2 regions of the Alteromonas sp. CNT1-28 genome follow, and region 2 is predicted to be linked to the other one. Evidence: predicted binding sites of a transcription regulator. Region 2 holds the regulator's gene; the other holds the start of a gene.
The links. The regulator FliA, encoded in region 2, starts transcription of late flagellar genes. The targets are predictions, from matches to a motif close to CTAAAGNTNNNNNNNNNNNNGCCGATA.
Positions count from the first base shown of each region.

Region 1: a site for FliA is predicted at 2,060-2,086, ahead of MHN02_RS13760 (VC2046/SO_2500 family protein). Genes of this name have one in related genera too.

Region 1 is NZ_JAKREZ010000021.1:45,841-62,607, reverse strand. Features, by position in the region: gene MHN02_RS13770 (EF-hand domain-containing protein) at 27-275, opposite strand; gene MHN02_RS13765 (rhodanese-related sulfurtransferase) at 328-1,323, opposite strand; gene MHN02_RS13760 (VC2046/SO_2500 family protein) at 1,473-2,027, opposite strand; gene MHN02_RS13755 (response regulator) at 2,149-3,789, shown strand; gene MHN02_RS13750 (hypothetical protein) at 3,809-4,354, shown strand; gene MHN02_RS13745 (DUF6279 family lipoprotein) at 4,475-5,317, opposite strand; gene MHN02_RS13740 (ATP-dependent 6-phosphofructokinase) at 5,494-6,498, shown strand; gene MHN02_RS13735 (LytTR family DNA-binding domain-containing protein) at 6,610-7,437, opposite strand; gene MHN02_RS13730 (histidine kinase) at 7,439-8,512, opposite strand; gene MHN02_RS13725 (Mpo1-like protein) at 8,660-9,121, opposite strand; gene MHN02_RS13720 (PilZ domain-containing protein) at 9,182-9,865, opposite strand; gene MHN02_RS13715 (PDZ domain-containing protein) at 10,058-11,884, shown strand; gene MHN02_RS13710 (M23 family metallopeptidase) at 11,981-12,889, opposite strand; gene MHN02_RS13705 (6-carboxytetrahydropterin synthase) at 12,928-13,803, opposite strand; gene yejK (nucleoid-associated protein YejK) at 13,870-14,976, opposite strand; gene MHN02_RS13695 (DUF1414 domain-containing protein) at 15,136-15,354, shown strand; gene MHN02_RS13690 (DUF3413 domain-containing protein) at 15,363-16,767, shown strand, end outside.
Region 2 is NZ_JAKREZ010000002.1:196,197-212,963, forward strand. Features, by position in the region: gene flhB (flagellar biosynthesis protein FlhB) at 1-816, shown strand, start outside; gene flhA (flagellar biosynthesis protein FlhA) at 1,251-3,350, shown strand; gene flhF (flagellar biosynthesis protein FlhF) at 3,380-4,789, shown strand; gene MHN02_RS02595 (MinD/ParA family protein) at 4,795-5,661, shown strand; gene MHN02_RS02600 (RNA polymerase sigma factor FliA) at 5,658-6,389, shown strand; gene cheY (chemotaxis response regulator CheY) at 6,426-6,809, shown strand; gene MHN02_RS02610 (protein phosphatase CheZ) at 6,844-7,599, shown strand; gene MHN02_RS02615 (chemotaxis protein CheA) at 7,612-9,837, shown strand; gene MHN02_RS02620 (chemotaxis response regulator protein-glutamate methylesterase) at 9,866-10,996, shown strand; gene MHN02_RS02625 (ParA family protein) at 11,025-11,789, shown strand; gene MHN02_RS02630 (chemotaxis protein CheW) at 11,797-12,603, shown strand; gene MHN02_RS02635 (chemotaxis protein CheW) at 12,621-13,112, shown strand; gene MHN02_RS02640 (DUF2802 domain-containing protein) at 13,172-13,606, shown strand; gene metA (homoserine O-succinyltransferase) at 13,718-14,656, shown strand; gene MHN02_RS02650 (homocysteine S-methyltransferase family protein) at 14,660-15,727, shown strand; gene metH (methionine synthase) at 15,737-16,767, shown strand, end outside.

The sequences.
Region 1 (16,767 bases), on a different contig from region 2:
GACGATAAGTGTTACTAAGTTTAAACTTAGTATTCCCACCATCCTTCTTGCCACCACTCCAAAAACTCTTCAAAGTCGATGTAACCGTCGTCGTTACTATCGATAAGCTTAAAGCCTTCTTGTACGTGGCTAGCTTTCGTTTTTGGTGAAATAACGGTTAGAAGCTCGATGAACTCCGGCAAATCGATTTGGCCGTTGCCATCACGATCGAAAAAGCTGAAGTCCTTTCTAATTTCTTCAATTTTAGATTCTGAAAGTTGAGTGCTCACTCGCATTCCTTATTTCAACTGCAATAAGCACGAGTGTAACGCCCTTCTTTCAAGCTGTCTACGCCTGATTTTCTTTTGCTTTAAGTGCACGTAAACGTTGAGCTTCTGCTTTTTCCTGACGCTTTTGTTCCATGGTCAAACGCGCTTCCGTTCCTACGTGCTCTTGTTGACGCTCTTTTGCCAGCTGAACCTGTTTTTCACGTTCTCTAAAGCGAGCAATTTGATCGTCGGTATGGGTACCAAAGCAGTGTGGGCAGCTTACACCCGGCTCATACTTATCACTCTGCTTGTCTTCTTCAGTAATTGGAAGTCTGCACGCGTAGCACTGCTCATAATGGCTTTTCTCTAAGTCGTGGTTAACTGCAACGCGATTATCAAATACAAAGCAATCGCCTTCCCACAATGACTCTTCTTTCGGCACATCTTCAAGGTACTGTAGAATACCACCTTCTAAGTGATAAACCTCGTCAAACCCCTGCTCTTTCAAGTAAGCCGTCGATTTTTCACAGCGAATACCACCGGTGCAGAACATAGCCACTTTTTTATTTTTTGACGGGTCGAGCTCTTTCGCTACGTATTCAGGAAACTCACGAAACGTTTCGGTTTTAGGGTCGATAGCGTGTTTGAACGTACCTATTTCAATTTCATAACCATTTCGCGTGTCAATAACCGTAACATCTGGGTCGCTAATAAGTGCGTTCCAGTCTTTAGGTTTTACGTAAGTACCAACGGTTTTGCGAGGGTCAATACCCTCAACGCCCATGGTCACAATTTCTTTTTTCAGTTTTACCTTGGTGCGATAGAACGGCTGTTCATCGTGAAGAGATTCTTTGTAAGAAATAGGATTAATACGCTCGTCGCTGTTTAAATAAGCAAGTAATGCGTCGATACCTTCGCGGGTACCAGAAACCGTACCGTTTATCCCCTCGTGGGCAAGAAGAAGCGTACCTTTAATGCCATTAGCTTCCATTGTTTCTAGAAGCGGTTGGCGGATTTCTTTGAAGTTTTCAAGCGCAACAAATTTATACATTGCGCATACAATATATTTAGACATATTTTAACCTTTGCTGATTGGAGCGTAAGACCAGTGCAAAAATGCGGCGCGCAATATAACAAAAAGGAATGATAAAAACTAGGGCGGATACGAATAAGCGCTCGCACGTCAACGCAAACTTAGCACGCAACAACGAATGGAAATAACTGCTACGCAATATTCTCAAAAGATGTGAAGTGTGACGAATTTCCTTGTTGTGAATGGAATTCTTTATCTTGTGATGAAAGGATATCGTATAGCAGCGTATTATCTTCCTTCACGGTGTTAGTGTATTCCTTTTTTAACCGCTTTTGTGTTGCCAAACTACAATTATCTACTACATCGTCGGGTAGACGTTTAGCATCATCAGTTTGTGAAAGTGGAGAGGGATTCATACTTAAATATAACCTTGCTGCCGCATAGTCTTGAGATACTAACTCAGACAAAACGCGCATTCTGCCCCATTCGCTTTCATTAGCAGCTAGCGATGGCCTTCTATAATAATTTAACGATGCAAGCTTGGATTCGATGCTGCTTTTATCATCAGATTCTGACGCTACCGCTTCAATTTCAAATGGCTCGGCAACACTATGTTGCTGCATAGCAAGATATAAAGAGAACAACGCTCCCTGCGCAGATGCTTTAGCAAGCACACCACTGCGCTCCCAGTATATACTGGGGTCAATAGGTATTTGCTCACGAGCTTCGACAGTTTCTTGCGACATTCTTATTTACAACTTCATATGTATACTTATGTTTTCGGCAAGATAATGTTTTTCTTAAGCTTATTATTTAAAATTAGATATACTCCTATAAAGTAATCGCGCGCTCATTCATGGATTTGAAATGCAATTTAGCAACAAACAAGTACTGATTGTTGAAGACCAACGCCCTTTCCTTCTTTTATTAAAGGGGCTGATGCATTCGATGGGCGCATCTGATGTAGTTACGAAGTCATCTGCTGAACAAGCGGTATCACTATGTAAAAAACATAAGTTTGATATTGTCATTTGTGATCTACACTTGGGAGCTGACAACAAAAATGGCTATGAGCTCATTGAAGAGTTGCGCACTCGAAGGCTTATCAGTCCCACATCGGTGTTCATTCTGATAAGCGCAGATAGCGCTCGACCGATAGTGTTGGGTAGTATTGAACGTAGACCCGATGATTTTTTAATTAAGCCCTTTTCTCAAGTTCAGCTGAAGTCTCGTATTGTTCGTGCGTGGCAAAAAAGACAGTTTCTCCAGCAAGCGTTTAGTCTCGTTGAACAGGGTGAAATAAACAGTGCGATCGACCATATCGAAGCGTTACTTGACGCCCCTTCCCACTATAAAGGTCACTGTGAACAGCTATTAGTCGAGCTATACTGGCGTATAAAGCAACCCGATAAAGCGCTAGATGTGTTACGTGACTACATTGACGGAAAACCCGTGCTGTGGGCACAAATAGCTATTGGAAAAACTTACTTGCTTTTAAAGGAATATGAGAAAGCGATTTCAATTGCCAAGAGAACGCTAAAGCGTAACCGGTTCAATGCAGACGCTCACGATATTCTTGCGCAAGCACACCAAGCCACCACAGCTGGCGACAAAGCACTAGATGCAATAAAAGAGGCAATAAAATTGTCGCCCTACTCCCTACCCAGGCATTTCAAAGCCTGTGAAATAGGTCGGCAAAATGACGATTTAGTGCTGGCAGCGAGTTCAAGCCAAGCGATCTGGGATTTATCAAAACGAACCGTTCACAAAACAAGTTTACACTGGTGCGGTATTATCCGAAGCCTTTTAGATGTCGCAGAGTTTGCAGACGACAAGCGCCAGCGCAATAAGTATCAGCAAGAAGCATTACTAACTCTGCAACGAGGAAAGTTTGATGAACATCTTCAAAAAATGGACAGAGATTTTGACGTAGATATATTTGGTACAATCGTCAACGCTAGAATTAGCGCTATAGACGGCAAACTGATTGATGCCAAACGCCACTTAACAACGTCACAAACACTGCTTGACGATAAGTACACGGAAGTTCCTACCGCGTTTATTCCTGACAGTATTAACGTTATGTATAAACTGGGTGAGTTTGATGATGCGCTACAATTGAATGCACTTTTAACTTCAAGACAGGATGAGCTCGACCAAAACAGTCTAAACATGCTGGATGCGCAAGCCCTCAATGCTCAGAAAAACTTAGCCAGTTATCAACAGTTCAACCGAGAAGGCATTCAACACTATCAGCAGCAAGATTACGAACGTGCTAAGGCTTCGTTTGCCCTTGCTCAAGGCTTTGCTCCTGTAAATACAGGGGTTGCGCTTAATCTATTGCAATGTCTTCTACAAATTGCAATCAAAGAAGATAAAGCCGAAATGAAACTCATTAATGAGTGTAAGCGGCTGTTTAAATTGATTGACGATATGTCACTTAAGGCGCCTTACAAAGAAAAATACACCAACCTTAGAGATGAACTCTCTAAATATATTGGCTTTTGAATTAGAAAACTGGTGAGCTATGAGATTGTTAGTTTTTTTACTGGTGGCAATTTTAATCGACGAGGTTAGCGCCAATGAACAGGCGCTAAGTCAGAACGAGTCTTTTGTACTAGCCGATGCTGGTATTCACAGAATGACATTTGAAGAGCTAAACAGTGGTGAAATATTTGTTATTCGCGGATTAAAAGTACCTAGCACACAGCAATTCGAGGGTAGTCAAGCTAACGAGAAACACCTCCCAAAACTCGTCAAAGTTAAAACTGGCAAATACTATCTAAAATCGATAACTCCAGCTTTTTCGAACATTGGGGTAAGACGTTTTAAAAAACCTGAATGCGATGGCTGCTTTTTCTCGCTTCAACCAAGCGCGGTTTCTTATCTGGGTAGGTGGAATATTGATTTAGAATACAAATCAAGGAATAAGGTAGAGTGGCATATACAGAGGCAGTATTCCTACGAGAACCTTAAAACATTAAAACAAAAAAACACTAAATTGACCGAACTTCCCCTTTTCGTTGCTAACGAAGAAGGTAAGGTTCTTAAAATCGATTGGAAAGAATTATAACCTAATACCTTATTTAGTACTGAGTGCTACCACCATAAGTCGGATCTTTCTTCTTGTATTACGAGAAGACCAGTACTGTATCGACCGAGCTGAATGTGTACTGAGCCAAAGTATTACTAATTAATCCATAAAATTATCAACCGTTTCGATTAGCTCATCCACGTTTTCAATCAGTGTTTGACGCTGTTTCCCTGAAAGAGTTGAAAATATCTCGGCCAGTAGCGTTGCTGTCACAGTCATATTATGAGCACTACTTTGCTTGTACACATCGCTTTTATAATTATCCGGATTTTGCATTAGCGACACCAATTCTTGCTCAAACCTTTCGTTTTGCTTGCGCGAAACGAATAGCTTTCTTGCCGCAGTTTGAATGTTTCTGCGATACGTTATCCAAGCGTCACCTGTAAAAATAAATTGTTGTGCGTAGGTGCTAACAATTTGTTTTTGCTCTTTACTTAGATCTCCAATACGCTCACTTATTGTTTCTTGTATTCGCTCAATTCTATCTTTAAGTCTCTCTGCTTCAGACTTTTCCAGCGCCTCTTGTCGCTCTTCCTCTTCTTCTTTATTGTCTTTTTCTAATGCCGCAAATAGGGTGACAACTTGTTCATCATCGAGTGTTTTAGCTATAGCCGCTAGTTCAGGACTGACCTCGTCTCGTACGCGCTCCCAATGCGATCTAGCTAGCTCAAGGTTGTTATATACAATACTCGAATTAAGGGTGTCATTCTGAATCTGCTTTTTTATATCCTCTAATTGCGCTTTATAACGAGTAAGTTCACTCTTCTTGTGCCAGCTCAACCAATTTTGTAAATGCGCATCAAACTTCTCCTCTTGCTCATCTTTAAGCTCGATGTAATCGTCCATGTACCAATACACCCACCAATCCAGGTTGTTATAAGCCAGCTTAGAACTGCATGAAGTAAGAAAAATAATAAAGACAACAACCAACAATGAACGCATAGTATTTCCTTTTTTACGTTAGTTACGGCGTGACAAGCAAAAACGCTTATTGCTGTGTACTGAAAAATTGAATTTTACTTTGATATTACGCAATAAATATCCGCAATAGAGAACTTTACGTTGCACAGCCTTTACTCTACTTTAATGGCATTGCCTGTAAAAAGAAGGACTTTAATGTGTCAAAACGTGTCGCAATTTTAACCTCTGGTGGCGACGCCCCAGGTATGAATGCATGTATACGTGCCGCAATTATTGCGTGTCAGAAAGCTAACTTCACCTTGCTTGGCTACAAGCACGGCTACAACGGATTACTACAGCAAGAGTTTATTCCTCTATCTCTTGATTCAACGCACAATCTTATCCAGCAAGGCGGCACCATACTACACAGCGCAAGGTGTAAAGAATTTAAAAATCGTGAAGGGCTTATCAAAGCGGCTGATAACTTGAGACAGGCCGAGATCGACACACTTATTGTAATCGGTGGTGACGGATCTTTTCGCGGCGCAGCAAAGTTGAGCGAACTATGGGATGGCCAGATTCTTGGTATTCCGGGAACAATTGATAACGATATAGCGGGTACTGATGCCACTATAGGCTACTTTACCGCAATAGATACCGCCATGAGTTCTATCGATAAAGTTCGTGATACAGCTGATGCCTTCGAACGTATTTTCCTTGTAGAAGTAATGGGTCGCAATGCTGGCTTTTTAGCATTAAATGGTGCCCTTTCCGCGGCGGCTGACTATGTGGTTGTTCCTGAGTTTTTTGAATCCGCTGAAACTGAAATCAAAAAGATCGTAAACCAGATCAAAGCGCAGCGTGCCTTGAAAGGGCCCGTCAGTTTTATTGTTGTAGTTGCTGAAAACGTTTGGCCTAATGGCTTAACAGGATTAACCGAAGCTTTGCAGTATCACAATATCAACGACGTTAGGCCAGTAACCTTGGGGCATGTCCAACGTGGCGGCTCGCCGGTAGCACAGGACCGACTACTCGCCACTACTCTTGGCGAATTCGCCATAAGCTTAGTAGGAAGCGACGTCACCAACATAATGGTTGGTGAAGTTAATCAGCGCCCTATTACCGTACCCCTACCCAAAACTTGGGAAGAAACAAAGCCCCTCAATCAAGCTCGGGTTGACGCTATGCGTACCCTAATGAACGAAAGATACAGCTGCGACTAAGTAAGATGGTTCAGACGCTGTTTAACCTGAAACATTTGTAGATTGTAAAAACAAAAAAGGCGGTGTTTTATAATAAAACACCGCCTTTTAGTACTTAAGGCTCAAGTTTCTTTACATCTTCATTGCCGCTTTCACTTTATCACGATGACTGCGACTCACTTTAAGTTCTGTATCATTTTGAAGTATTAAATGATACTCGCCACTAATATGGCTCACTAACTTTTTAACAAAACGGATATTAGCAATAGCTGAACGGTGCACTCGAACAAAGAACTGTGGGTTTAGTTCCTGCTCAAGTTCTTTCATGGTTTTGCGCATTATATGCATGCCATCCAGTGCGTGAACGCACATATAATCACCTGCAGCATCAATCCATTGAATGTCTTGAACGTTTACGCGCGTTACTTCTGAGCCATCTTTAATAGCCAATACATCTGGGTATGGATTGGTTTCAACCGGCTCACCATTAGCTAACTTGCGTAAAATCTCTTCGCAATCATCGCCAGTAAGTTCAGCAACAAGGCTTACCAATTTTTGTGACTGCTCATCTTGATGCTGAGTTGAGTAATATTCACGTACTTTGTTTAACGCCGCACCTAAGCGCTCGTCGTCTGCTGGCTTTAACAGATAATCTAAAGCATGCACGTCAAATGCTTTTATTGCGTAGCTGTCATAAGCAGTTACGAAAACGATCATGGGAATGGGCTGTTTCAGTTCGCGCAACTTGTGAATAACCTGAAAGCCGTTTAAGCCAGGCATTTGAATATCTAAAAACACCAAATCTGGACGATGTTGAGAAATGCTACTTACAGCCTCTAGGCCGTTCTGACACTCTGCAAGCACCTGCACATCATCATGACGCTCTAACCTGGCACGAAGGCCCTTGCGTGCTAAAGGTTCGTCGTCCACTACAATGGTTTTAATCACTTGCTTTGTCATGTTATACGTCCTTAACTTCATAGGGAATGCGTATTCTAACTCGCACGCCTGAAGGCTGATTGTGTTCTATAGAGAATGCAAAATTACGATGATAGAGGGATTGCAAACGCTCTTTTATATTGGCTAGGCCTACGCCGTTTTCTCGACTAAGTGTTCCGTCTTTGATATCTGCACCAGGTCCGTTATCGGCAACATCCATTAACAAATCATTGCCAAATGTACGTGCCGTAATCGCTATACGTCCACCATTTTCCATCTTAGATATGGCGTGCTTTATTGAGTTTTCAATAATGGGCTGCAAGATCATGCTCGGCACAAGTGCACTTTCACACCCTTCATCGATGTCCCATAGCACTTCTAGACGATCGTCAAAACGTACCTTCTCTATCTCTAGATAGAGTCGTAATGCCTTTATTTCCTGACCTAGCGGTACTCGCTTTATCGGGTCGTTGTCTAATGAATAACGTAGAAAGTCACTCAAACGCGACACCATCGCTTCTGCTGTGTCGTTCTCTTTTAAAAGAATAAGGGTTGAGATAGCGTTAAGCGTATTAAAGAGAAAATGCGGGTTGAGTTGATAGCGCAACATCTTTATGTGAGCTTGGTGCGCCATGGTACTCGCCTTTAACGCGTTCTGCTTCTCTTTTTGAAGCATTTGGAAGTTCTTGATGCCAAAGTACACACCACTCCAACAACCCACCATTATTAGCGAGTTAATAGTGTTGGTAAAATACATATACCATTCGTCTGGGCGATATCCGTGCTTGTAGATTTCCCAGTAGTTAATGTTTTTTACCACTGCCCATAGCAAAGCAATTAAGTAGCACGACACAATCACTATGATGATCATGTTGAGCGGTGATTGCTTTCTTGCCCATCGATAGATGTAGCGAAGCGGAATGGTTAGCAACCATCCCGCATAGGCATTAAGCATGATGATGAAAACCCAAATGGGTCGAACATCATGGAGAAAAGATCCGATGTAATAAATTATTGCGAACCCTGCCCAGCCTGCACTGTGCAACGTCCAAAATAAACGTTCATTACTTTCTATTACACGCTGAAAGCGACTCACAATATTACCAATTTAAAAACTTATAAGAAGATTATACGCAAGCCTTGCCACGACCCAAGCGCCTTGGTCGTGCCCCTTATGCTTCTTGTCGCAGGGCAAAATCTTGAAATTAGACATGTTTTGGCTATATCAATTCGCTGATTAAGCTCAGTAACTGATATTCATTCTTTTCAGCCAGTGCACCCACCACCAGGCTGGGCCAACCAGCAAAAAGCGCAAATCGTCAAAAAACGAAGGCTTTTTGCCCTCGATATGATGGCCAATAAACTGCAAAATCCACATAACGACAAACAGTACAAGAGAAAATAACCATACTGAGATACTGAAGTGGTCTAGGGTATTAACTGCACCGAAACACAGTATAGTTAAGAGGGTCATTGCAGCCCCAATCGGACCAGACAACATAAAATAATAATACAATACGGGAACCGCTATGATATGCGCCCACGTTATATCGAATTGCGCTATCATTTCAGGTACCGGCAAACTCCACAGCAAACCTATCGTTACGAAATAGATGCTGGGTACGGCAATAGCATGGATGATAACGTTGGTCTTGTTTTGGTGGCTTTCACCGTACTGCATTAAAAGTCGCTCAATACTTCTCATGTAGATCCCCTTAGCCTGTTTTTTTGATTATTATCTAAAGAGCACCCAACTATTGTTTTCCTACGTTAACAATGTGTGTCGGGACAACAGCGTTTTTATCAATTTTTCTTCACAGGTAAAGGCGAGCCCATAATAAACCACATCACTCTCAAGCTTATGATTTTTAACTTTTGCAGTAAGCGCTACTTCTTTACCGTCCAACGAATAGTTTAGCTTAACCTCAGCTTCATCGAGCATTACCGGCCAATTTGGCTTGACCTGTAACGCTACTTTGCACCCTTTTTCACTTAAATCTATGATGATCCCCGTTACGTTTTCGTCACTGGGATAAACGTCAGCTTCTAACGTTACTGAAACGCCAAGTTGAGCACGCTTTACAGCGCGAAGCCCTATACTTTCAATACGTTTCGGAAAGGTTGTAATAAGTAAGCCTGATGGCTTGGAAAGCAATTTGAGTACTTTCACTTTAAACGCAATAACCTGGCCAGTGTCACCCTCAAGCACAGAACGCACCACGATATCGTTGCCAACAGTCAGTGCATCCCTAACGGTAATCCACTTCGCCGATGTTGGAATATGAAAAAGCAAACATTCATCAATAAGCATGCCTATGTAATCAGTCTTCACACGCTTTGGCGCTGCAGGCATAGCAATTTGTAAATCTACTGTATCGCCGGGTACCAGCGTACGCAACGATTCCAAATTATCTTCGCTTAGTAAATTGCTTTGTATTTTTTCAGCCATTTGTATTTGTTATTGCTGGATTTAATGTCATTTAACTCAATGTACGCATCAAACAAAAACTTATCAATACTACGATTGAAAACCATGTTCAATAAACGTAAATATTGCCCCTTAGTAGCAGGCAATCTATTGGGATTAACTCAATAGGTTGATATAGTTGAGGGATAGTTTTGCTTATCTTTTCGGACGTTTATGACCTCTGCTCTTCGCTATACGTTAACTATTTCCAATTGGCGTGCCCATCAATTTACTGTCGCGCTGCAAATACCTGAGCATTCTGGCTCATCAATTGAGCTTAGCCTTCCAAGCTGGATCCCGGGAAGCTACATGGTGCGCGATTTTGCAAAAAGCATTATCGAGCTAACTGCAAACACTTCTGAAGGTCATAGTACTGAAAATGTTGGCGATAGAAGCGTTTATAGCCTTTCGGTAACTAAGCTCGATAAACAAACTTGGCGTGTAGACACAGATGGAAAACCATGTACGGTCGTTTACTCGGTTTATGCCAACGACTTATCTATTCGCTCTGCTTTTGTGAACGACCAATATGCGTTTATAAATGGAACCAGTGCGTTTTTAAACGTTTCCGGCTTCGAGAATGTGCCGTGTGAGGTGGACATTGAGCTTAACGACAGCGATTCTGCAACCTCGAATTGGAAGGCTTATACGTCAATGCCTTCTCGTTGTGAACGCACAAGCCCGTCTCGGTGGCACTTCGTTGAAAAAAATTACGATGAGCTCATTGATCATCCCATTTATGTGGGCATTGCAGACACTCACAGCTTTGAGGTTGACGGCATTACGTTTACGTTACTTTTCTCAGGTAACAACAATATTGATTATGAGCGCATAGCAAATGACTTAACGCCAATTTGCAAGCACCACCTAGATTTGTTTGGTGCTCCACAACCTATTAATAACTACCTGTTTATGACGCTTCTTGCCGACAATGGGTTCGGCGGTTTAGAGCATAAGTATTCTACTGCCCTTCTTTACCCTCGCTTCGACCTTCCTCAAGTTGGTGAAAGTGTGAAAAAAACCGACAGCTACATCACATTCTTAAGTCTGTGCAGCCATGAGTTTTTCCACACATGGCATGTTAAGCGCATTAAACCTAGCGTAATGGTGAAACCAGACTTATCTCAAGAAACATACACGAATCAGCTGTGGATTTATGAAGGCTTTACCAGTTTCTATGATGACGTCACCCTTGCTAGAGCCGGCGTTATTGAACCACAGAAATACCTCGATATTGTTGCGCAAAATGTCAGTCGACTTTTGCAAAACGCAGGTCGCTTTAAACAAAGTGCAGCAGAAAGTAGCTTCGACGCATGGACAAAGTTTTATAAGCAAGACGCAAGCGCTACTAACAATATTGTCAGTTATTACACAAAGGGTGGCATTATCGCCCTTGGGTTAGATTTACTCCTTCGTAAACAGTCAAACGAACAAGTGAATTTAGATACCTTGATGCAGTTATTGTGGAAACACTATGGTGTGGATGAAAAAGGTACGCCTGATGACGTGATCCAAAATCTATGTACAATGCATTTTGGCATTGATGTTTCAGAATACTTAAATCGCGTGGTGTATGGCACAGACGATGTAGAATTGGCTTCGTTAGTATCTGAAATGGGCGTTAACTATGCGGTTCGTGCTCGCGTGTCAGGTGAAGATAAAGGCGGTGCCTCCTCGCTGCCTGCTATTAAAAATCAGCTTGGCGCCACGTTAAAGCCAGCTACCTTCGGACTTACGGTAATGCAGGTATTTGAGGGTCTTGCCGCAATGAAGGCAGGTGTTCTTTTAAACGATGTCATCATTGGGCTAGACGGTCATATCGTCAATGCCCAGAAGCTGCAGCGCCTATTAGATAATGCCCAAACGTCGCAGGTGGAGTTAACGCTTATTCGAGACGGGCGGCTTCTAACCCTGCCTCTTGAGGTAACTCAGGCAAGAAAAGAAATGGCTTACTTTGAAATCACTGATGAAGAAAAGCTTAATCAGTGGCTGGGGAAATAACTCCGCCCTGTAGCGTAAAAACTAAAAAGGCGCTTTAAGAGTTTACCTGAAAGCGCCTTTTTCTTTATGCCTGTTAAAACTAAATCAAATTAATCATTACTCTTCGGGAGACCCCGAAATGATAGTCTGTGGGTCTAAACGAGTGTTGCCCAAATTAATACGCCAATCCAGATGCGGGCCTGTAGAGCGCCCTGTTGAACCTATCGTTCCAATCTGCTCGCCTTGCTTAACGGTTTCACCCACTTCTACCGTTATAGTGTCCATATGAAGAAACGTTGAAAACACGCGCATGCCGTGGTCGAGAATCAAGGTGTTACCCGAATAATAGAGATCATCAGCCATTGTTACCACACCATCAACTGGGGCATACACAGGCGTGCCCGTTTCATTGGCGATGTCCAAACCATAATGCGGCCATTTCGGCACACCATTTAGAATGCGCTGACTACCGTAAACACCGGAAATAACGCCTTTCGCAGGCCACTCAAACCGGGTGAATAATGCATCTAAATCAGTATTACCGCTTCGCGCGTTAGCTACGTTGATATTGTCTTGCTTAATACGCGCCGTCACTTCTGCTGGCGGAGAAACCATTTTTTGCTCTAGCCCGTCAATACGCTGAATGTTGTATTCGCGTTTTTCAAGGGTAATGTCTCGCTGCCACTTTTGGCCGTTGTCTAATTTTACAACCAACGTTTGCTGCAGTGGCGCTTCCCGTTCAAAGCCAACAACAAATTTTCCGTCTTTGTTGGTTTGAACACTTTCGCCATTAAGCGTTACTTTGGACCCAGCGGGAGCTTGCCCGCGCAGTAAGGCGCCTTGCGTAAACTTACCGTTCAACACAACGTTTACTTGCTCTTGACTAGATAACGCTTCGTTTTGGCCGTTTAACTCTACATCTGCGTAAGCAAATGGCATAGAGGCAACTGTGCTAATTGCCACTACACAACTCATTACACGAGATAGTGCGCTATGCAATGCGTTTCTTGAAAGCGTGAATGCCATAGTTGTTTCCTTTCCCTATAACGAGCTGTGGTCAAATGTTAACCCTTTACTGTGGCGCCTTTACCTACGCCCTCATAAGCGATAACTTGGCAAACGCCGTCAGGCGTGCGTTTCTTCTGCTCTTCAAGCAGATACTGCGCCAAACACTCAACTGTTGAGTCGGTTTCGATGACTTCACAATCTGACTTAGGAATTAATAGTTCAAAATAGCCCTGTGACGACTCGTAAGCAAAACAGTAGTAATCCGCTTCATTTGAAACTTGACCTTTAAGCTTTCTGTCGCTGTACGCTATTTCGTCTTCACGGGTGGCTATATAGATGTCGGCCCAACGGTCAGCCCAGTACTGCTGACTTTCAACACACACTTTGCCGTCAAGCATAATATCGATTCGCGAACGGTGACCGTGCGCTATGCGCTGACAATTACCGTCGTGCTTTTTAAGCCCGTGGGTATAGTGATAATACGGAGAATTAATGACTTCTTCACGTAAATGCAGCGTAATGTTTTCAACGTTTTCTGGAAGATGAGTCGCCAATACTTCTTTTAAGTAAACGCCAACAGATTCCATGTTTATCTCATCAGAATAAACAAATGCATAAGCTTCAGCGGGGCAATGTAGCATGATGCTACGCCCATCAATGCAGGTAAAGCGCGCTTCTACCTGTTCAGAATCGTCGTCGTGAATAACCTCTGAACCTCTGTATTCAGCAGGTACAAGCAACTTGTGATCAACATATTCGTCGATTAGTCGCTTTAAGTTCTTTTTCACGTGACCAAAGTCTTGAACCATGCTCTCTTCGTTGAGCTCACCGTCCAAAATCACATCGACAATCCAGCTTTCCCCTACCATGCCGCGTTTTGGGCAAAGGTAAGAGAAGTCCATCACTGTCAAATCATTTACAAATAATTGCATAACACCCTTGAATCGAGTTTATATTCTACTAACTAGTATACGTTTTTTATCTTTGCTTCGCAGCGACTAGTCCATTGAAGATTGGCGATTAAGCTGATCTTTTAAATTAGGTGGAATTCCACGGATTGTTAGCGTATCCGTAGCTGGGTCGTAAAATACCCGATCGCCCATTAGTTTGCGTTCGAAGCTAAGCGATATACCACCGCCCTGACCGGTAAATTTAGCAAGTTGTTTCAGCGCTGCAGGGTCTGGCTGAATTTCTTTTTCAAGCGGTACTTCCATAGACTGTGTAAACGCAGAAAAGTTACTGCTAGTTTCTTCATTTTGTGGAAGTCGGTTAGCCAGTTCATCTACCGATAAACTCTCGCCCGCATCAATCTTTTCTTTAAAGTACGATTTAACTTCTTCTCTATGCTGGTGCTGCTCTTGCGGGTCTAGTGACTCACTGGCAAGGTAGGCATCCACCGTAGAAATCAGTTGTTTATTTTGCTGTTTAACATCAACCAGCTCTTCGCAGCCTACAAACTGCATAAAGAAGTCTGATACCTTACGTCCCATTCTACCTTTAATAAAACTAACGTAACGCTGCTGTTCTGGCTGAATATCCCACTGAGTTAAATCGAACCGCACAGCGAGCTGCATTTTTGCTAAATCTAAGTGTTCACGCGCAGAAAGGTCTAAAGAGTTTGTCACTTCAACGTGCGAGCGGGTATTTAACAATGCAATCATCAAATACTGTGTGGCTAAATACTCATACTGGCAGAAAATAAGAAAACCGGTCTCAACCGTACCCGTTTCTGCCAAAGTGCGAACTAAGCGATTGGTCGCTGATACCGAAAACGCATGGAATGCATCTTCAACGTTATCACCCGCCGCTTTTTGAATATCCATGTATTGCTTAAGGCCTTCCGCGAACTCTGCTACGTTCTCGGTGCTTTTTTGCGTAGTCGCTTCGCCTTCTTCGTTTTCCACTTTTGCTTCACGGGTAACTTCCGTCACGAAGTGGCCAACCCCTTTTCCAGGTTTAGCATTGAAACTGTGGTTTATTTGATGGGCAAGAAGCTCGATTTCCGGAGTAACAGCTAAGCAGTTGTCACGTGGAATTGCTTCAATTTTCTCTTCTTTGTTTACAATCAAACGATGTACAACAAAGTGATGAATCAGTGCACTCATAGAGTATCGGGTGTCCTGTTGCTTAAAAAGTGTCAGAAATATCCAAAGAATTGCGGGATTTTAGAATGAATGATTGTACTCACTCAAACAACGATTATAATCATTTTACGTGTAAAACCATTCTTTTTATCAAAGAAATCATAAAAAAGAGGCGTAGCAATGCCCCAACAGAGCCGCTATAGCAACGACGAATTCGAAACGCTAATGAATAACGTTATTCTAACCCTTGAAGAAGGCGGTGCAAACCGCGATCTTTCACTTATGGTATTAGGAAATGTCATTACGCACATTTTAAATACTCAGGTAGCCCCTGAAAATCGCGAAGCCATGGCAACGCAATTTGCCGACGTACTCAAGAAAAGCGTTAAAAATAGCTAAGGGATTGCATGATACTTGCCGAATCACCTCGTCGCCAGCGTGTTACTAAACTGGTAAATTGGGGGCATTGGTTTGCCTTGGCGAACATTATCATCGCCATAGTTATTGCCTCGATTTTTGTTTTCTCATCACCTATGCCTGGCACAGGTGTCGGCACCTTGTATCTTCTAGCCAACTGGTTCGGTCATATTGGTTTTATGACTTTTTTTGGCTTTGTTATTTTTATCCTCCCTCTTTGCTATTTGGTTAACAACCCCAGAGTCATAAAGGTCAGCGCGTCTATTATTGCAGCTGTGGGGCTAGCGCTCTTGGCTTTCGATGCGTTGCTATTTAATCGCACAGGCTTCCATATTAGCTTTCACGCCGCGGATTTACTGCGCAGTGAAGCTCAGTCAACAATGGCGATAGAAAGCTGGCAACAGTGGGCATTTTTATTTCTTCTGTTTATCGTTTGGCTTGGCTTCCAGCTGGTCTTAGCCAATGCAATCTGGAAACGTGTTGAACGCTTCACTCGCCATAAAGTGGGCATCCCTGTTACTACATTTTTTGTCAGCTGTTTTGTTACCAGTCACGCTATACACGTGTGGGCTGATGCCAAGTTGTATCAACCTATCATTAAGCAGGACAACATGTTTCCGCTTTCTTATCCTGCGACTGCTAAAACGACTATGTCGCGTTATGGCTTGCTTGACTTAGCGGCTTATGAAGAAAGAAAACAACTTCAGTTCAACCCTGATATTCACAATATCACTTACCCAGCCGAGCCGGTTTATTGTTCTATTGAAACTAATAGAAACTTAACCGTGGTTGTCCAGACTGATAACGAACAGGTGGTGGACTTAAGTAACATTAAGCGCAACACCTTAAACAAAGTAGCCAATTACTATTCGACGGCCAGCAGCATAGAAGGCTTAATGACTACTACGCTATTTGGTGTTCCCGAAATATACCAAGACGCTTTATCTCAAAAGCGTCCGGTGTTATTAGCGCTTCCATTGGGGTCTGGCATGCCGGTCTCTATTCACAGCGATGAAGCGTTGCCGTTGCCTCAATTAGCGGGATATTTGCAACCACTGAGCAACAATCATGATGGTTTGCATATTGCGTTTTTGAAGAGTGCTGATATCGAAAGCTATGTGAAAAACACGTTGGCGCGCAAACACGATGTGATTGTTGCAACTGGCTTTGGTAGCGAAAGTGGCAAAGGCACGCTGTACAGTACCCTTAAACTGAATGCTAGCTTAGCCAGCACGGAAGATTTAGCGCCTACCATTTTAGGAGCATTGGGATGCAACGCCCCTGCTACGTTTTATTCTACTGGCCAAAGCTTACTTTCTCCTTCAAGACCATGGCTAGTTAGCACCTCTGGTGAACGCATTGTTGTGTTCCATGACAATAAGCGTACTGACGTAC
Region 2 (16,767 bases):
TATGGCTCTATTGCGCTTGGTGGTTTTAACTTTACCTGGGAAGGGGCAAAACCTAAGGGTTCCAAAATGAGCCCTATTCAAGGCTTCAAACGCATGTTCGGCATGAACGGCTTGGTTGAGTTACTCAAGTCTATAGCGAAAGTGGTGGTCATAATTGGCATGGCCATCGGAGCGTTACTGTTCTTTGAAGATGAAGCGCTCCACCTTGATATGGAGCTTTATCCGGGAAACATTTTTCACGCACTCGACATGCTTAAGTGGGCGTTTCTTATTCTGGTGTGCGGCATGATCCCTATCGCGCTCATTGATGTGCCTTATCAAATGTATAAGCACAACAAAGAAATGAAGATGACCAAGCAAGAGGTTAAAGACGAACGGAAAAATGCGGAAGGCGACCCTATGGTTAAAGGCCGAATTCGCCGTCTACAATATCAGGCTGCAACCAAGCGCATGATGCAAGAAGTACCACAAGCAGACGTAGTGGTGACTAACCCGACCCATTTCTCGGTTGCTATCAAGTATGATGAGAAGGGAGTGAGGGCGCCGGTTGTGGTCGCTAAAGGTGCTGATGAGCTAGCGATGCACATCAGAAAAATTGCTACCGCCAACGAAGTGCCGTTGATCCCTTCTCCCATGCTTGCACGCGCCATTTTCTACTCCACTGAAGTGGACGATGAAATTCCTAACGCCTTATTTATGGCGGTAGCGCAGGTGCTCGCACATGTTTATCAGTTAAAAGCGCATAGAGCAGGTAAGGGCAAACGTCCTAAGCCACTTAAACGGGATTTGCCTATCCCACCAGAGTACCGACACTAACCCAACCGCTAAATGGGTTAAAATTGACTTTGAAGGTGGGACATAGTTATGTGCCCCGAACCAGCTAGCAAATTCTCCACACGCTGTCCGTAAGTTAGGTTGTTTAGATGCATGAGCTACATGACTAAAAGTCAGCATGATGACAAGGCTGACCCAACAAAACGTTGCAACACGGTTTTGTAGTACTACCATGAATAATCCTTTTAAAACGAAGAGTAGGCCCTAGGAATAGTGACGTAATTATAAACTGTTCGTATGTCCCTCGGATACAAAATCTTAATCGCTCTATACAAGTCACTGTAGACAGTAATCACGCATGATTACAGCTCAGATTTGGATAACTTTTGCGTAAAACACAAAGCTGGCACGTTAGTTGAAAACTCACTAGAAGATTCACATAAAGCGTCAATTTTCTGATAGAGAGACACCAAGCCATGCAGTTATCCGGTTATCTTCAGCGATTCGATAAAAATCAGCTGCAAAATTTTACCAGTGGTTTAGGCGCACCCATCGTCCTTTTGGCAATTATGGGCATGGTTATATTGCCTATGCCGCCATTCTTACTGGACGTGCTGTTTAGCTTTAATATTGCGTTGTCGCTAGTCATTATCTTGGTGGCTGTACTTACCCAGCGTCCAGTAGATTTCGGCATTTTCCCCTTGGTGTTACTTATCGCTACCGTATTGAGACTAGCGCTTAACGTGGCTTCTACTCGCGTTGTCTTACTTTATGGACATGAAGGCGGCGATGCAGCAGGTAAAGTTATCGAAGCCTTCGGTGAGGTCGTGATTGGTGGTAACTACGCCGTAGGTATTGTTGTTTTCGCCATTCTTCTTATTATCAACTTCAAAGTTGTAACCGCAGGCGCAGGACGTATTTCAGAAGTAAGCGCTCGCTTTACGTTAGATGCTATGCCCGGTAAGCAAATGGCCATAGATGCTGATTTAAATGCAGGGTATATAGATCAAGACCAAGCACGTAAACGCCGTGAAGAGATTACCGCAGAAGCGGATTTTTACGGGTCGATGGACGGTGCGTCAAAATTTGTAAAGGGTGATGCGGTCGCAGGCCTTTTCATCATGCTGATTAATATTGTCGGTGGTCTTTTTATTGGCATGATTCAGCACGGGCTTTCATTCGGTAACGCTATAGAAATCTACACCATATTGACCATCGGTGATGGTTTGGTGGCGCAAATTCCTTCATTGTTACTTTCGGTCGCTACAGCCATTATCGTTACTCGTGAAAACGAGACCCAGGAAATGGGCAAAGAAATCCGCGGTCAGCTTGGTAATAATCAAGCCCTTTATATAGCCTCGGGGGTTCTATTTGTGATGGGTATCATTCCTGGGATGCCTCATATCGCATTCTTAGGGTTCTCATTCTTGATTGCAGGCTTTGCTTACTGGCAGTCGGTTCAAGAAAAGAGAAAGGCCGCAGAGCCCAAAGTGCCAGACAATGTGGTAAAAGATGAATCGGTTGCGCCTGAAGTGAAAGAGCTTGGCTGGGATGATGTTCAGCAGGTAGATACCATCGGATTGGAAGTGGGCTATCGCTTAATTCCTCTTGTCGATAAATCCCAAGGTGGCGAGTTGTTGACGCGCATTAAAGGCGTACGTAAGAAACTATCGCAAGAACTGGGTTTCCTTATTCCGCCTGTCCACATTCGCGATAACTTGGATTTAGAGCCCAACACTTACACCATCGCTATGCTAGGCGTAACGATAGGCGATTCCATCATCAGTCACGATGAAGAACTTGCTATTAATCCAGGGCAAGTGTTCGGTAAATTAGAAGGGCGTGCCACTAAAGACCCCGCGTTCGGCTTGGACGCAGTATGGATTAAGCCCAATAAACGGGAGCATGCACAAACCCTTGGGTACACAGTAGTAGACGCTGCGACCGTTGTAGCGACCCATTTAAGCCAATTACTCTCTAACAATGCATATCAATTATTAGGGCACGAGGAAGCGCAACAACTTCTTGATATGCTTGCCAAGCAGCATCCGAAACTGGTTGAAGGATTAGTACCAGACATTCTTCCGCTAAGCACCGTCGTGAAAGTACTGCAAACCTTATTGTTTGAAGGCGTGCCTATTCGCGATATGCGTACAATCGTTCAAACACTCAGTGAGTACGGCACGCGCAGCCAAGACCCCGATGTTTTAGTGTCTGCAGTGCGTATTGCCCTTAAACGTTTAATTGTCCAAGAAATTACGCAAGGTGCAAAAGAGATACCTGTCATAACCTTGGCGCCAGAGTTGGAACAGATGTTGCACCAGTCACTTCAAGCAGGTGGCGAAGATGGCGCTGGCATAGAACCAGGTCTGGCAGACAAGCTGCAAAAATCATTGCAGCAAGCAAGTCAGCAGCAAGAGTTAGAAGGAGAGCCTGCAGTACTCCTTACCTCAGGCATGCTACGACCCGTTCTGTCTCGCTTCTTAAAATATTCGGTTGTTGGGCTTCATGTTCTGTCTTACCAAGAAGTGCCTGACGACAAACAAATAAAAATAGTCAGTTCGGTCGGTCAATAATCTGACACTGGGTGATTGGAGAGGTTGCAATGAAAATTAGACGTTTCTTCGGCAAAGATATGCGTGAGGCGTTAAGCCAAGTTAAAGCTGAATTGGGCAGTGACGCTGTGATCATGTCAAATCGCAAAGTCGCTGACGGTATTGAGCTTGTCGCAGCCTACGACAAAGAACCCGAAGCGAAGTTGTTTACGACGAAAGCGTCTCCACAAGCCGCTGCAAAAACACCCGGTCAAAAGGCAGTGCCTAGCTTGAGCGAAATCATTGGTGACGACGGTCCTGATAGCCTTAAAGCACTGCTAGAAAAGCAGCACGGTGGAAATAATGGCGTGGCGAGTCCCGCGCAACCTAACCAACCAATGACAGCGAATGCTAAGCACGCCAATGAAATTGCTTCGCACTTAGACTTCTCAGAAGCCTTTATTGACGACGTAGAAGCTCAGCAGTCTTCTCATGAACCAGTTCGTCAGAACGCTTTCCCAGAGCATCAAGCGTCAAGTATGGATGATACCTCTGTGACGCAGTCAGCGGAGCTTGCGCAAATCAAGGAAGAGCTAGCGTCTCTTCGCGATGTATTGCAATATCAAGTGGCCGACTTGATGGAAGCTAAGAACAAACGTCAAAAACCTGTTCATCAATATCTAATCACCCGTTTAACCGATATGGGGTTAAGCAACGCGTTAGCGAAGCAGCTTATTAGCTATACGCCGTCACATTACAACGAACGAGATGCATGGGTATATCTTCTTAACCTATTGGCTAATCGCATAAATGTGACAGGAAACGATATACTTAGCGCACAAGGTGCTGTTGCATTAGTAGGACCAACAGGTACCGGTAAAACAACTACCGTTGCGAAACTTGCTGCCCGCTATGCGCAGAAATACGGTGCAGAGTCGGTTGCGATGATTACCATCGATACGTATAGAATTGCCGCCTATGAGCAGCTAGCGACATACGGAAAGATTATTGGCTGCACGGTGAGAAAAGCGCAGACTAGTGAAGAACTTGCGGATTTATTATTCCAACTTCGTCATAAGCGACTAGTATTGATTGATACGGCTGGATTTAGTCAAAGAGATAGTCGATTAATTAAACAAATTAAGCAGTTTGATAACGGACAAATGCCAAATGTTAAAAAATATTTGGTAGCGCAAGCAAATACGCAATATCCTGCTTTGCAGAGAATCATTCAAGCGTATGATGATATTGAACTAAGTGGCTGTATTTTCACAAAGTTAGATGAGTGCTACTCTTTAGGAGAGGTGCTTAGTGCAGCGGTTGAATACCAATTACCGGTTAGTTATGTCACCGATGGTCAAAAAGTACCTGAAGACATTAAGATTGCAGAAGCGAAATCTTTGGTTTCCGCTGCTGCAAAGCTTTATAAAAAGTACGGTTTGAATCATACTAGTGGTAACAACGCAATTAAAACAGCATAAGCAGTATGATTGACGACCAAGCGAGTAGCTTAAGAAAAATGAAGCAATCACGGTTAATCAAAGTAATCGCCGTCACCGGTGGCAAAGGTGGCGTAGGTAAAACAAACATTACATTGAACACCGCTATCGCCATGGCGAAGCAAGGTAAACGTGTAATGGTTCTCGATGCGGACCTCGGTCTTGCTAACGTAGACGTTATGTTAGGTTTGCGTGTTGAGAAAAACTTATCCCACGTGCTTTCCGGCGAATGTACACTTGATGAAGTATTAGTGACCGGTCCGCACGGAATAAAGATTGCCCCTGCCACATCAGGCACGCAGTCGATGGCAGAATTGTCGCCAACGCAACACGCTGGCCTAATTCGTGCCTTTAGTGAGCTGCGCTCGCAAATTGACGTGCTTATCGTTGATACAGCGGCAGGTATTTCAGACATGGTGTTGAGCTTTTCAAAAGCCTCACAAGACATCATGGTCGTTGTGTGTGACGAGCCTACTTCATTGACAGATGCGTATGCATTGATAAAAATTCTGAATAGAGAGCACGGTGTTTTCCGCTTCAAAGTTGTGGCTAATATGGTGCGCGACGTGCGAGAAGGCCAAGAGCTATTTAGTAAATTAAGCAAAGTGACAGGGCGTTTTTTAGATGTTGCACTAGAATTAGTGGCGACAGTACCGTTTGACGAGAACATTCGTAAAGCAGTGCGTAAACAAACAGCCATTGTCGATGCTTACCCAGGTTCACCGGCAGCCGTTGCAATAACACAGTTGGCGAGTAAAGCCTTAACATGGCCTATTCCAGCGCAGCCAGGTGGCCATTTAGAGTTCTTTATTGAACAGTTAGTTGCAGAAAAAGCCGTAGGAAGTCAGCGTTGAACAGCAAGGCAGCCGCTTATCAACAACAAACCGATAAAGCGCAGTTAGTCGAAAGACATGCGCCATTGGTTAAGCGTATAGCGCATCACTTGATAGCGCGATTGCCGGCTAGTGTTCTCGTAGACGATTTAATTCAATCAGGCATGATTGGATTATTAGAAGCCGCACGAAACTTTGATGGTTCAAAAGGAGCCAGCTTTGAAACGTTTGCCGGTATTCGCATTCGCGGTGCTATGCTAGATGAAATTCGCAAAGGGGATTGGACACCGCGTTCAGTCCACCGAAATGGCCGAGCGATCACTGAAGCAATTTCGCAAGTAGAAAGCGAAACAGGCCGCGATGCTAGAGATTCTGATATTGCTGATAGGCTTAATGTAAGCTTGCAGGACTATCACCAAATGCTTAATGAAGTAAATGCCGGAAAGCTGGTAGGTATTGAAGATTTAGGTGTGTCAGAAGATGTTATTTCGACAGAGCAAAATCGAGGTAGCGACGCACCACTGGAAGATTTAATGCAAGGCGCTTTCCAAAAAGCGCTTGCCCATGCAATTACGACATTACCTGAAAGAGAAGCGATTGTACTTTCGCTGTATTATGATGAAGAGCTGAACCTAAGAGAAATTGGTGAGGTTCTTGATGTAAGTGAATCGAGAGTCAGTCAAATTCACAGTCAGGCCATGTTAAAACTCAAATCACGAATGAAGTCGTGGCAAGCTGACGAAGAATAGAAATTAATAACAATTAACCCCTCACTGGAGGCTATTTTGGACAAAAGCATGAAAATTCTCGTGGTCGATGATTTTTCTACCATGAGACGTATCATCAAAAACCTACTTAAAGATTTGGGTTTTTCCAACATCCAGGAAGCGGATGACGGAAGTACTGCATTGCCTATGTTGCAGCAAGGTGATTTCGATTTCGTAGTTACCGATTGGAACATGCCTGGTATGCAGGGTATTGACTTGCTTCGCGCGATTAGAGCCGATGACAAGCTCAAGCACCTACCAGTACTTATGGTTACTGCTGAAGCGAAGAAAGAGCAAATTGTTGCCGCCGCGCAAGCAGGTGTTAATGGCTACGTTGTTAAGCCGTTCACTGCAGCAACACTTAAAGAAAAATTAGATAAAATATTCGAACGTTTAGGTTGATCCAGACGCTCACCAGAGAAATGAGGTTTACTGGATGTCAACGAATGTAAACGTTCCAATTTCGTTGGAAGAAGCAAAACAGCTTGTCACCTACCTTGAAGAGGGTGACAACGCTTCAGCCAATGCCCTATTAGAAGCGGCCTCAATGAAAGAAAACGTTGAGTTATTTGCCGAAGTAGGGAAACTGACGCGTCAGCTCCATGACGCGCTGAATAATTTCCAAATAGACGACCGCATTAAAAATCTCGCGACCGATGATATTCCCGATGCACAATCCCGCCTAACCTACGTAATTGAAGAAACTGAAAAAGCTGCTAATACTACTATGGATGCCGTTGAAGCGAGCATGCCTATAGCTGAAATGCTGTCGGCGCGCATCGAAAAGGTTATGCCTGAGTGGAAAAAGCTGATGAATCGCCAAATAGAGTTGGGTGAATTCAAGGCTTTATGCGCAGACTTAGACGAATTGTTGGAAGAAGGTTCGGCACAGTCAGCTAAACTTACACAGTTACTTACAGAAGTATTGATGGCTCAAGGTTATCAAGACTTAACTGGTCAGGTTATTCGCCGCGTTATCGACTTGGTTAAAGAAGTGGAAGACAGCTTAGTTAACATGCTTACCATGTTTGGTGAACGCGACGGTGCAGAACAAACTAAACCATCCAGCGTTAAGGCCGATAAGGTTGATGGTGTAGAGGCAGAAGGCCCTATCATTGATGCCGATAAGCGCGACGACGTCGTGTCAGGCCAAGATGATGTAGATGATCTTCTGTCTAGCTTAGGTTTTTAGGGGAGCGGGCGCATGTCGTTTGATGTTGACGAGGATATATTACAGGACTTTCTAGTTGAGGCTGGAGAGATACTTGAACAATTACAAGAACAGCTCGTTGATCTTGAGAACAATCCTGAAGATGCGGATTTGCTGAATGCAATTTTCCGTGGTTATCACACAGTTAAAGGGGGAGCAGGGTTCCTGTCTCTTACCGAGTTAGTAGAAATTTGTCACGGTGCGGAAAACGTCTTTGACGTAATGCGTAACGGTCAACGAACACTAACCCCTGAATTGATGGATATTATTCTGCAAGCCACAGATGTGGTGGTTGAAATGTTTGAACGAGTGAAAGCTCGGGATCCATTAGAGCCAGCAGATGCACACCTAGTAGACTTGTTACACAAACTAAGTCGCCCGGAATCTCCAGATGAGAATATTTTTGGTGAACAAAGCGCGCCGGCGTCAGAACCTGAGCCCGCGATTGAAGAGCCAGAATTAGTTGTTGAAGAGCCTACTGCACAGGCACCAAGTTCTGGTGATAGCGGCGGTATTGACGAAATCACTGAAGATGAGTTTGAAGCGCTGCTTGATGAGCTTCATGGCTCTGGGGCACCAGGACAGTCCTCAGCGGCTAAAAGCGAACCTGCAAAGGCTGCTGCACCTGCTGCCGCTAGTGATAACGACGATATCACCGACGAAGAATTTGAAGCGCTGCTCGATGATTTACATGGCAAAGGCAAGTTTGGTGGTGAAGAAGCTACGCCAAAGGCAAATACACCAGCTCCAGCACCAGTTACGCCGAGTGCAGCTGGTGATGAAGAAATCACCGATGACGAATTTGAAGCACTGCTTGACCAACTACATGGCTCAGGGCAAGGGCCTACCAAGCAGGGAGCCGTTTCAAAGGCGCCAGAGCCTCCTGTAGATAAGGCAGCAACAGAAGCGGTTCAAAAAGCGAAACAAGCTGCGCCAAAAGCGACGCCTGCTCCTAGCGCCGCAGCGCCAGCTAAAGCAAGCGCACCTGCTGCACCAAAAGCAGCGCCTAAAAAAGATGAGAAGAAGGCGGCACCAACTGCGCCTCCTGCTGAGACTACAGTACGTGTAGATACCAAGCGCCTTGACCAAATTATGAACATGGTGGGTGAACTCGTACTAGTGAGAAACAGGCTAATAAGCTTGGGTATCAACAGTAACGACGAAAGCATGTCCAAAGCCATTGCCAACTTAGATGTGGTAACGGGCGACTTGCAAGGTGCGGTAATGAAAACCCGCATGCAACCTATCAAGAAGGTGTTTGGTCGTTTCCCTCGCGTTGTTCGAGACCTCGCTAGAAGCTTGAAAAAAGAAATCACCCTTGAGCTTGTGGGTGAGGAAACTGATTTAGATAAAAACCTGGTTGAAGCACTGGCCGATCCACTTGTGCATTTGGTGAGAAACTCCGTCGACCATGGTATTGAAATGCCTGATGATCGTGCTGCAGCGGGTAAACCGCGTATGGGTACGGTTCAGCTATCGGCATCTCAAGAAGGCGATCATATTCTTCTAACCATCGAAGATGATGGTAAAGGCATGGATCCTGAAAAGCTTAAAGAAATTGCTATTAGTCGCGGTGTACTAGACGCAGACGCAGCTGCACGTATGTCGGATGTTGAAGCGTTTAACTTGATATTCGCGCCAGGGTTCTCAACCAAAACAGAAATTAGTGATATTTCTGGTCGCGGTGTGGGCATGGACGTGGTTAAGACCAAAATTAACCAACTTAACGGCACCGTGAACATTGATTCACAGCTAGGAAAAGGCACGCGACTGGATATCAAAGTTCCGCTAACGCTAGCCATTCTTCCTACGCTAATGATTGTTGTAGGAAAACAAACCTTTGCGTTACCATTAGGTGCGGTGAACGAAATAATAAATATGGACATCAAAAAGACCAACACGGTCGATGGCCAACTAACAATGATAGTTCGCTCAAAAGCAATTCCGTTGTTCTTCCTTGGTGAATGGTTGATTCGAGGTCCCAAAAACATCGATAGAGAAAAGGGACACGTTGTTGTAGTGCAAATTGGTACACAACAAGTAGGATTCGTAGTAGACGCGCTAATAGGCCAAGAAGAAGTGGTTATTAAACCTCTTGATGCATTATTGCAAGGCACGCCTGGTATGGCGGGAGCCACGATTACATCAGACGGTGGAATTGCACTAATTTTAGATATTCCGAGCCTGCTTAAACGGTATGCGCGTAAACCCATCAAGTAAGGCGATGAATTAACAGGAATAATAATCCATGGTCTTTAAAGTCCTTGTCGTGGACGACTCGACTTTTTATCGTCGTCGAGTAAAAGAAATACTCGATGGCGATAGGGAACTTGAAGTTGTTGGGGAAGCGAGAAATGGGCGCGATGCACTTGAAAAAGCAGAAGCGCTTAAGCCGGATGTGATAACGATGGATGTTGAAATGCCTGTCATGGACGGCATTTCAGCTGTAAAGGCCATAATGGACAAACGGCCTACACCTATTCTTATGTTTTCTTCGCTTACGCATCATGGTGCGCAAGCGACATTAGATGCGTTAGAAGCGGGCGCGCTCGATTTCTTACCGAAGAAATTTGAAGATATCGCGCAGGACAGAAAAGATGCATCGCGCTTGTTGTGTACAAAAGTACGCTTAATAGCGCGTCGTGGTATTGGTCTTAAGCGTCCGTCGTTTCGCTCTACAGAGGCAAGAAAGCTTCCTGATAATGCGCCAAAGCAGGCGTTCTTTAAAACATCAGGGTTGCTATCAGGGCATAAAGACGCAGCCAAACAACCAACCGTTTCGTCTGTAAGAGCGACGGGAAAGCACTACAAGTGTTTGGCAATTGGGGCTTCTACAGGCGGGCCTGTGGCGCTTCAAAAAGTGCTGTCTCCTTTACCTGCAGAGTTTCCATACCCCATTTTGCTTGTACAACACATGCCTGGAACATTTACTACGGCATTTGCACAGCGTTTAGACACAAACTGTAAAATTAGAGTAAAAGAAGCCGAGCACGGCGACATTCTAAAACCAGGTCATGCGTATCTTGCTCCCGGTGGGAAGCAAATGTTGCTAGAAACCATAGGTGCGAATAAACGCATTGCCATTGCTGATGCAAGTGCGAGTGATAAGGTGAATTATAAGCCCAGTGTTGATCTCACTTTCAGTTCTCTGGCTAAAGCTTATGGTGCGGACGTATTAGGAATTATATTAACGGGTATGGGGGCTGACGGCAGAGAAGGATGCCGAATGCTCAAGGAAAAAGGCGCAACGATTTGGGCTCAAGACCAAGATTCCTGTGTTGTGTATGGTATGCCTCAAGCTGTAGCCGTTGCCAATATATCCAGTAAAAATATAAACATTGATGATATGAGCAGTTGCGTTCAAACCGAAATGCGATAGCAGTTTGAACAGTAATGGAACAGCAAATATGAAAGTGTGGACAGTAGCGAATCAGAAAGGTGGTGTAGGAAAGACTACCACTACGGTGAGCCTTGGCGGCTTGCTTGCACAGCAAGGCAAGCGAGTGCTCATGATTGATACTGATCCACATGCATCGCTGAGTTATTACTTCGGTATCGATGCAGAAGCGTCAAGTCATTCAGTTTACGATATTTTTATTAAGTCTAATGACATTACGGCCGATAATGTTATGGATTGTCTGTGCCCGACAAAGTTAGACAACTTATATGTGCTTCCTGCAACAATGGCGCTCGCGACCTTAGATAGAACGATGGGTAGCGAACAAGGTATGGGCTTAGTCCTAAAAAAAGCGTTGGCAAAAATCGCAGGGGAATTCGATGTTGCTATCATCGATTGCCCTCCAGTGCTTGGGGTGCTGATGGTTAACGCTCTTGCAGCGTGTGACAAGGTTATCGTGCCTACCCAAACGGAATATCTGGCGCTTAAAGGGCTAGACAGAATGATTCGTACCATGGAAATTATGGGACGTTCGTTGGACAAATCCTTTGATACTGTGATTATTCCAACTATGTTTGATAAGCGCACTAACGCGGCGCTTGCATCGCGAAAGCGCTTAATGAATGACTATGGTGAGCGCGTGTGGGAAGGGGTTATTCCCGTCGACACGCACTTCAGGGATGCAAGTTTAGTACAGCTTCCCATTTCCGCAGCGTACCCCAAAACACGTGGTGTGTCTGCGTACGAGAAACTATTAGCGGTATTGGAGAAATAACGAGAACATGAGCAAGCAATCGCCTTTTGCCCGTGAAGAAGTGATGGAGGCATATCTTGATAGCCTCCTCAAAGAGCCAGAAGCACCGGAAGATGTGACTGCGCGCACGGCAAAATTGCTCGAGCAGGCTTCTCAGCAGATGGCTGAAACGGCGCTTGCTTCTACCGCCAATGAAAGTGAGCCGCAATCGAATGAACAAGAAGCGATAGCGGAAAAGGTTACATCGTTAATTGAAACGCAAAAAGCAGAGACAATTGAAGATGAACAGCAACAGTCTCACGCAGAAACTTTAGTAGAAAATGAACAAGAAACTGCGTTAAACCGCGCTGAAAAAACAAAAGTTCCACTAAAGGATACTCTCGGTTTTCGCTTTCAGGCGCTATTCTTTGAGGTTGCAGGGTTAACACTTGCGGTGCCTTTGACGTCGCTAGGTGGGATCCACCAAATTGAGAAGATTGGCCCTTTATTTGGAAAACCTGATTGGTTTATGGGTGTAATGTTGCACAGAGAGTCTAAACTAAGTGTTGTTGACTCTGCAAAATGGGTAATGCCAGAAAAATATGACGAAAACCTCGCACAATCGCTTAACTACCGATATCTTATAATGTTAGGGGAAAGTGCGTGGGGTCTGGCTAGTGAAAAGCTAGTCAATACGGTCAATTTGACTACCGATGATGTTAAATGGCGCGAGTCCACAGGTAAGCGTCCCTGGTTAGCAGGGATGGTTAAAGAAAAAATGTGCGCGTTAATTGACGTTGAAGAATTAATATCTATGCTTAACAAAGGCTTAGGCAGTAACGACCAGACGCCATAGTATTGGGAGCCAGGTTCATGAGCGACGAAAGAATAAATAATAACGCCACCGACAGCAACGACGAAGTCCTTCAATGGGTAACGTATCGCTTAGGTGAAGAAACTTACGGTATCAACGTGATGCAAGTTCAAGAGGTCTTGCGTTATACCGAAATAGCCCCTGTACCCGGTGCACCTGACTATGTACTTGGTATTATCAATCTGCGTGGTAACGTAGTAACGGTTATCGATACACGTGCTCGTTTCGGATTACCGCCAACAGAAATTACTGACAATACCCGTATCGTTATTATTGAGTCTGACGAGCAGGTGGTTGGTATTCTGGTGGATAGTGTCGCTGAGGTGGTTTACTTGAAATCTTCAGAGATTGACAGTGCCCCTAACGTAGGTACTGAAGAGAGTGCTAAGTTTATCCAAGGTGTAAGTAACCGCGACGGCGAACTGCTTATTCTTGTAGATCTTAATAAATTGTTAAGCGACGAAGAGTGGGATGAGCTTAGCAACATCTAAATAAATGAATAGGCGGTATTGTTTATAATACTGCCTACATTTCCCCAAGGGTTATGTCCATGGATTGGCAGCTTGCTGCACCTACCTTATTAGAACTCATACTGTGTATTCTTGTAGTTATACTCATTGCCGCGATGGGTGTGCTGTATTCACACATTAAGCAGTTGCGTTCTGCATTAAGCGAAAGCGAACATGCTAACGCAGAGGCTATTGCCCGCACTGAAGCCCTTGCTAAAAATGCAAATAATCAACAAACTGAGGCGCAAGCACGCACCTTGGTGATCACTCGACACCTTCAAGAGTTAGACGAAAAGCAAACTGATATTGAAAACCAGCTTCGAGAACTCAAGCTTCAAGATCCTTCCCTACGCCTATATCAGCGTGCGGCGGACTTAGTCAAGCAAGGCGCTAGCATTGATGAAATTATTGAAGCCTGCGACATTCCTCGTGCCGAAGCTGAGATGTTGGTAATGGTGCATAAACAAAATAATTAGTATTTTTGAGCACCAGAGAAAAAAACGTTTAGACGTCTAGACGTAAAGATGTTGACATATCGCCAGTTATAGACACAATACAGATATTGTAATTTATCACTGGAGCCCTCTATGCCAATTCGTATTCCTGAGCAGTTACCCGCGCAGAATGTACTACTAGGTGAAAACATTTTTACCATGGACATGGACAGGGCTGCCAATCAGGATATTCGTCCTCTTGAAGTCGGTATTCTTAATTTAATGCCGAACAAGATAGAAACAGAGGTACAGTTACTTCGTCTATTATCGAACACGCCACTGCAAATAAACGTGGATTTAATTCGAATTGATAATCAAGCGCCGAAGAATACCCCCCAATCGCACATGGATGCTTTCTATCACGACTTTTCAGCGGTAGCGAATAAGAAATACGATGGCCTTATTGTCACCGGTGCGCCTCTCGCGCTTATCGATTATGAGGAAGTAAAGTACTGGGAAACCATGACCACCATATTGGAGTGGGCGCAGCGTCACGTGAACTCAACCCTTTACTTATGTTGGGCTGCTCACGCCGCCATGTATCACTTTTACGGCATTACACGAGAGCTTAGAGACGAAAAGTTTTCAGGTGTCTTTAAACATAAAGTGAATGACCCGAACAATGAGCTATTAAGAGGCTTTGATCCTTCATTTTACGCACCACATTCCCGTTATGGGCATATTAACACCTCGTTGTATAACAGCGTCGATGGACTTAGTGTTGTTGCAGAGTCTGACGATGTAGGCGCTTATATTGTGGCGTCAGAAGATAAGCGCATGGTATTTGTAACGGGTCACCCGGAATACGATCCAGATACACTTAAAGACGAGTATTTTCGAGATATTGCCGCGGGACAAACGCCAGTAATTCCAAAAAACTATTTTGAAGGGGATGATCCAGCCAAGTCTCCTATTGTACAGTGGCGCTCACACGGCAGCCTATTGTTTACAAACTGGCTGAATTATTATGTCTATCAGACCACGCCTTACGATTTAAGTCAGCTTGCTGAAAAGTCACAGCCAAAGAGGTAGCACGTGAGCCAAAGACCAAATTCTAGCGCGCAGACAACGCTTACAGAAGCCGCTAAAAAGCGCATCCTTATATTAGACGGCGCCATGGGCACCATGATCCAGCGCCATAAGTTAGAAGAAGAAGATTATCGCGGAACACAGTTTGCCAACTGGCACTGCGATGTTAAGGGTAACAACGATTTGTTGGTTCTTACTCAGCCCGATATCATCTATCAAATTCACTGTGATTACTTTGAAGCTGGCGCGGACATTATTGAAACGAATACGTTTAATGCTACGACTATCGCTATGGCCGATTACGATATGCAGGCTCAATCCCGTGATATTAATTTAGCTGCAGCTAAATTGGCGCGTAAAGCTGCGGATGAGTTCACAGCAAAGACACCCGACAAACCCCGTTTCGTGGCAGGTGTACTTGGCCCAACAAATCGCACTGCTTCAATTTCGCCTGACGTTAACGACCCAGGCAAACGCAATGTTACTTTTGACGAACTCGTGGAAGCGTATAGCGAGTCTACCGAAGCGCTCATTGAAGGCGGTGCAGATTTAATCATGCTCGAAACCATCTTCGATACACTTAATGCGAAAGCGGCAGCCTATGCGGTAGAGTCGGTTTTTGAAAAGCTGGGTATATCGCTGCCCGTTATGGTGTCTGGCACGATTACCGATGCCTCAGGGCGCACGCTGTCTGGTCAAACCGCGGAAGCGTTTTATTATTCCATGCGACACATCAGTCCATTCTCATTCGGCTTAAACTGTGCTCTTGGGCCAGACTTACTGCGCCAATACGTAGATGAAGTTGCTACTGTTAGTGAGTGCTTAATTTCAGCGCACCCTAATGCTGGTTTACCCAACGAGTTTGGTGAATACGACATGGAAGGCCCTGAAATGGCCGAGCACATCAAAGAATGGGCGCAGTCAGGGCTAGTGAATATCGTAGGCGGCTGCTGCGGCAGTACGCCGGAACACATTCGCGATATTGCTAACGCTGTCAATGGAATTGCGCCAAGAAAAGTGCCACAGTTTGAACCCAAAATGCGTTTGTCAGGCCTAGAGCCGTTTGTACACTAGGAGGGCATTATGAGCGCAGAATTTTCTACATTTATTAATATCGGTGAGCGTACCAACGTAACAGGCTCCGCTCGTTTTAAACGACTTATTCTTGAAGGTGATTATGAAACTGCACTTGATGTCGCAAGGCAGCAAGTAGAGAACGGCGCGCAGATCATCGATATCAATATGGATGAGGCCATGCTTGATTCTAAGCAGGCCATGATCACCTTTTTGAACCTAATCGCCTCTGAGCCTGATATTAGCCGCGTACCTATTATGATCGATTCGTCTAAATGGGATGTTATCGAAGCAGGACTTAAGTGTGTACAGGGCAAAGCGATTGTTAACTCTATTAGCTTAAAAGAAGGGGAAGCGCTCTTCTTAAACCAAGCCAAGCTAATAAAGCGTTATGGTGCAGCAACCGTAGTGATGGCGTTTGACGAGACCGGCCAGGCCGATACACAAGCTCGAAAAGTAGAAATTTGTCAGCGTAGCTACAAGTTGCTGACAGAAGAAGTCGGCTTTCCTCCTGAAGATATTATCTTTGACCCCAATATTTTTGCTGTAGCGACAGGTATTGAAGAGCACGATAACTACGCGGTTGATTTTATTGAAGCGACCCGCGAGATACGTAAAACCTGTCCGTACTCACATATTTCTGGTGGCCTTTCTAATATTTCATTCTCGTTCAGAGGGAACAATCCGGTTCGCGAAGCTATGCACTCGGTATTCCTATATCACGCTATTCGAGCGGGTATGGATATGGCTATTGTGAATGCAGGTCAGCTAGAGGTATATGACGAAATACCGGCTGAACTTCGAGATGCGGTTGAAGACGTGATTTTAAACCGCAGAAGTGATGCCACTGAACGCTTACTCGATATTGCACCGAACTATCAAGGCGATGGAAAGGCTGCCGCAAAAGAAGATTTATCCTGGCGCGAACAAGAGGTTAATAAGCGCTTAGAGCACGCCCTAGTTAAAGGGATAACCGACTACATCATTGATGACACCGAAGAAGCGCGCCAGCAAGCTGAGCGCCCACTACACGTTATTGA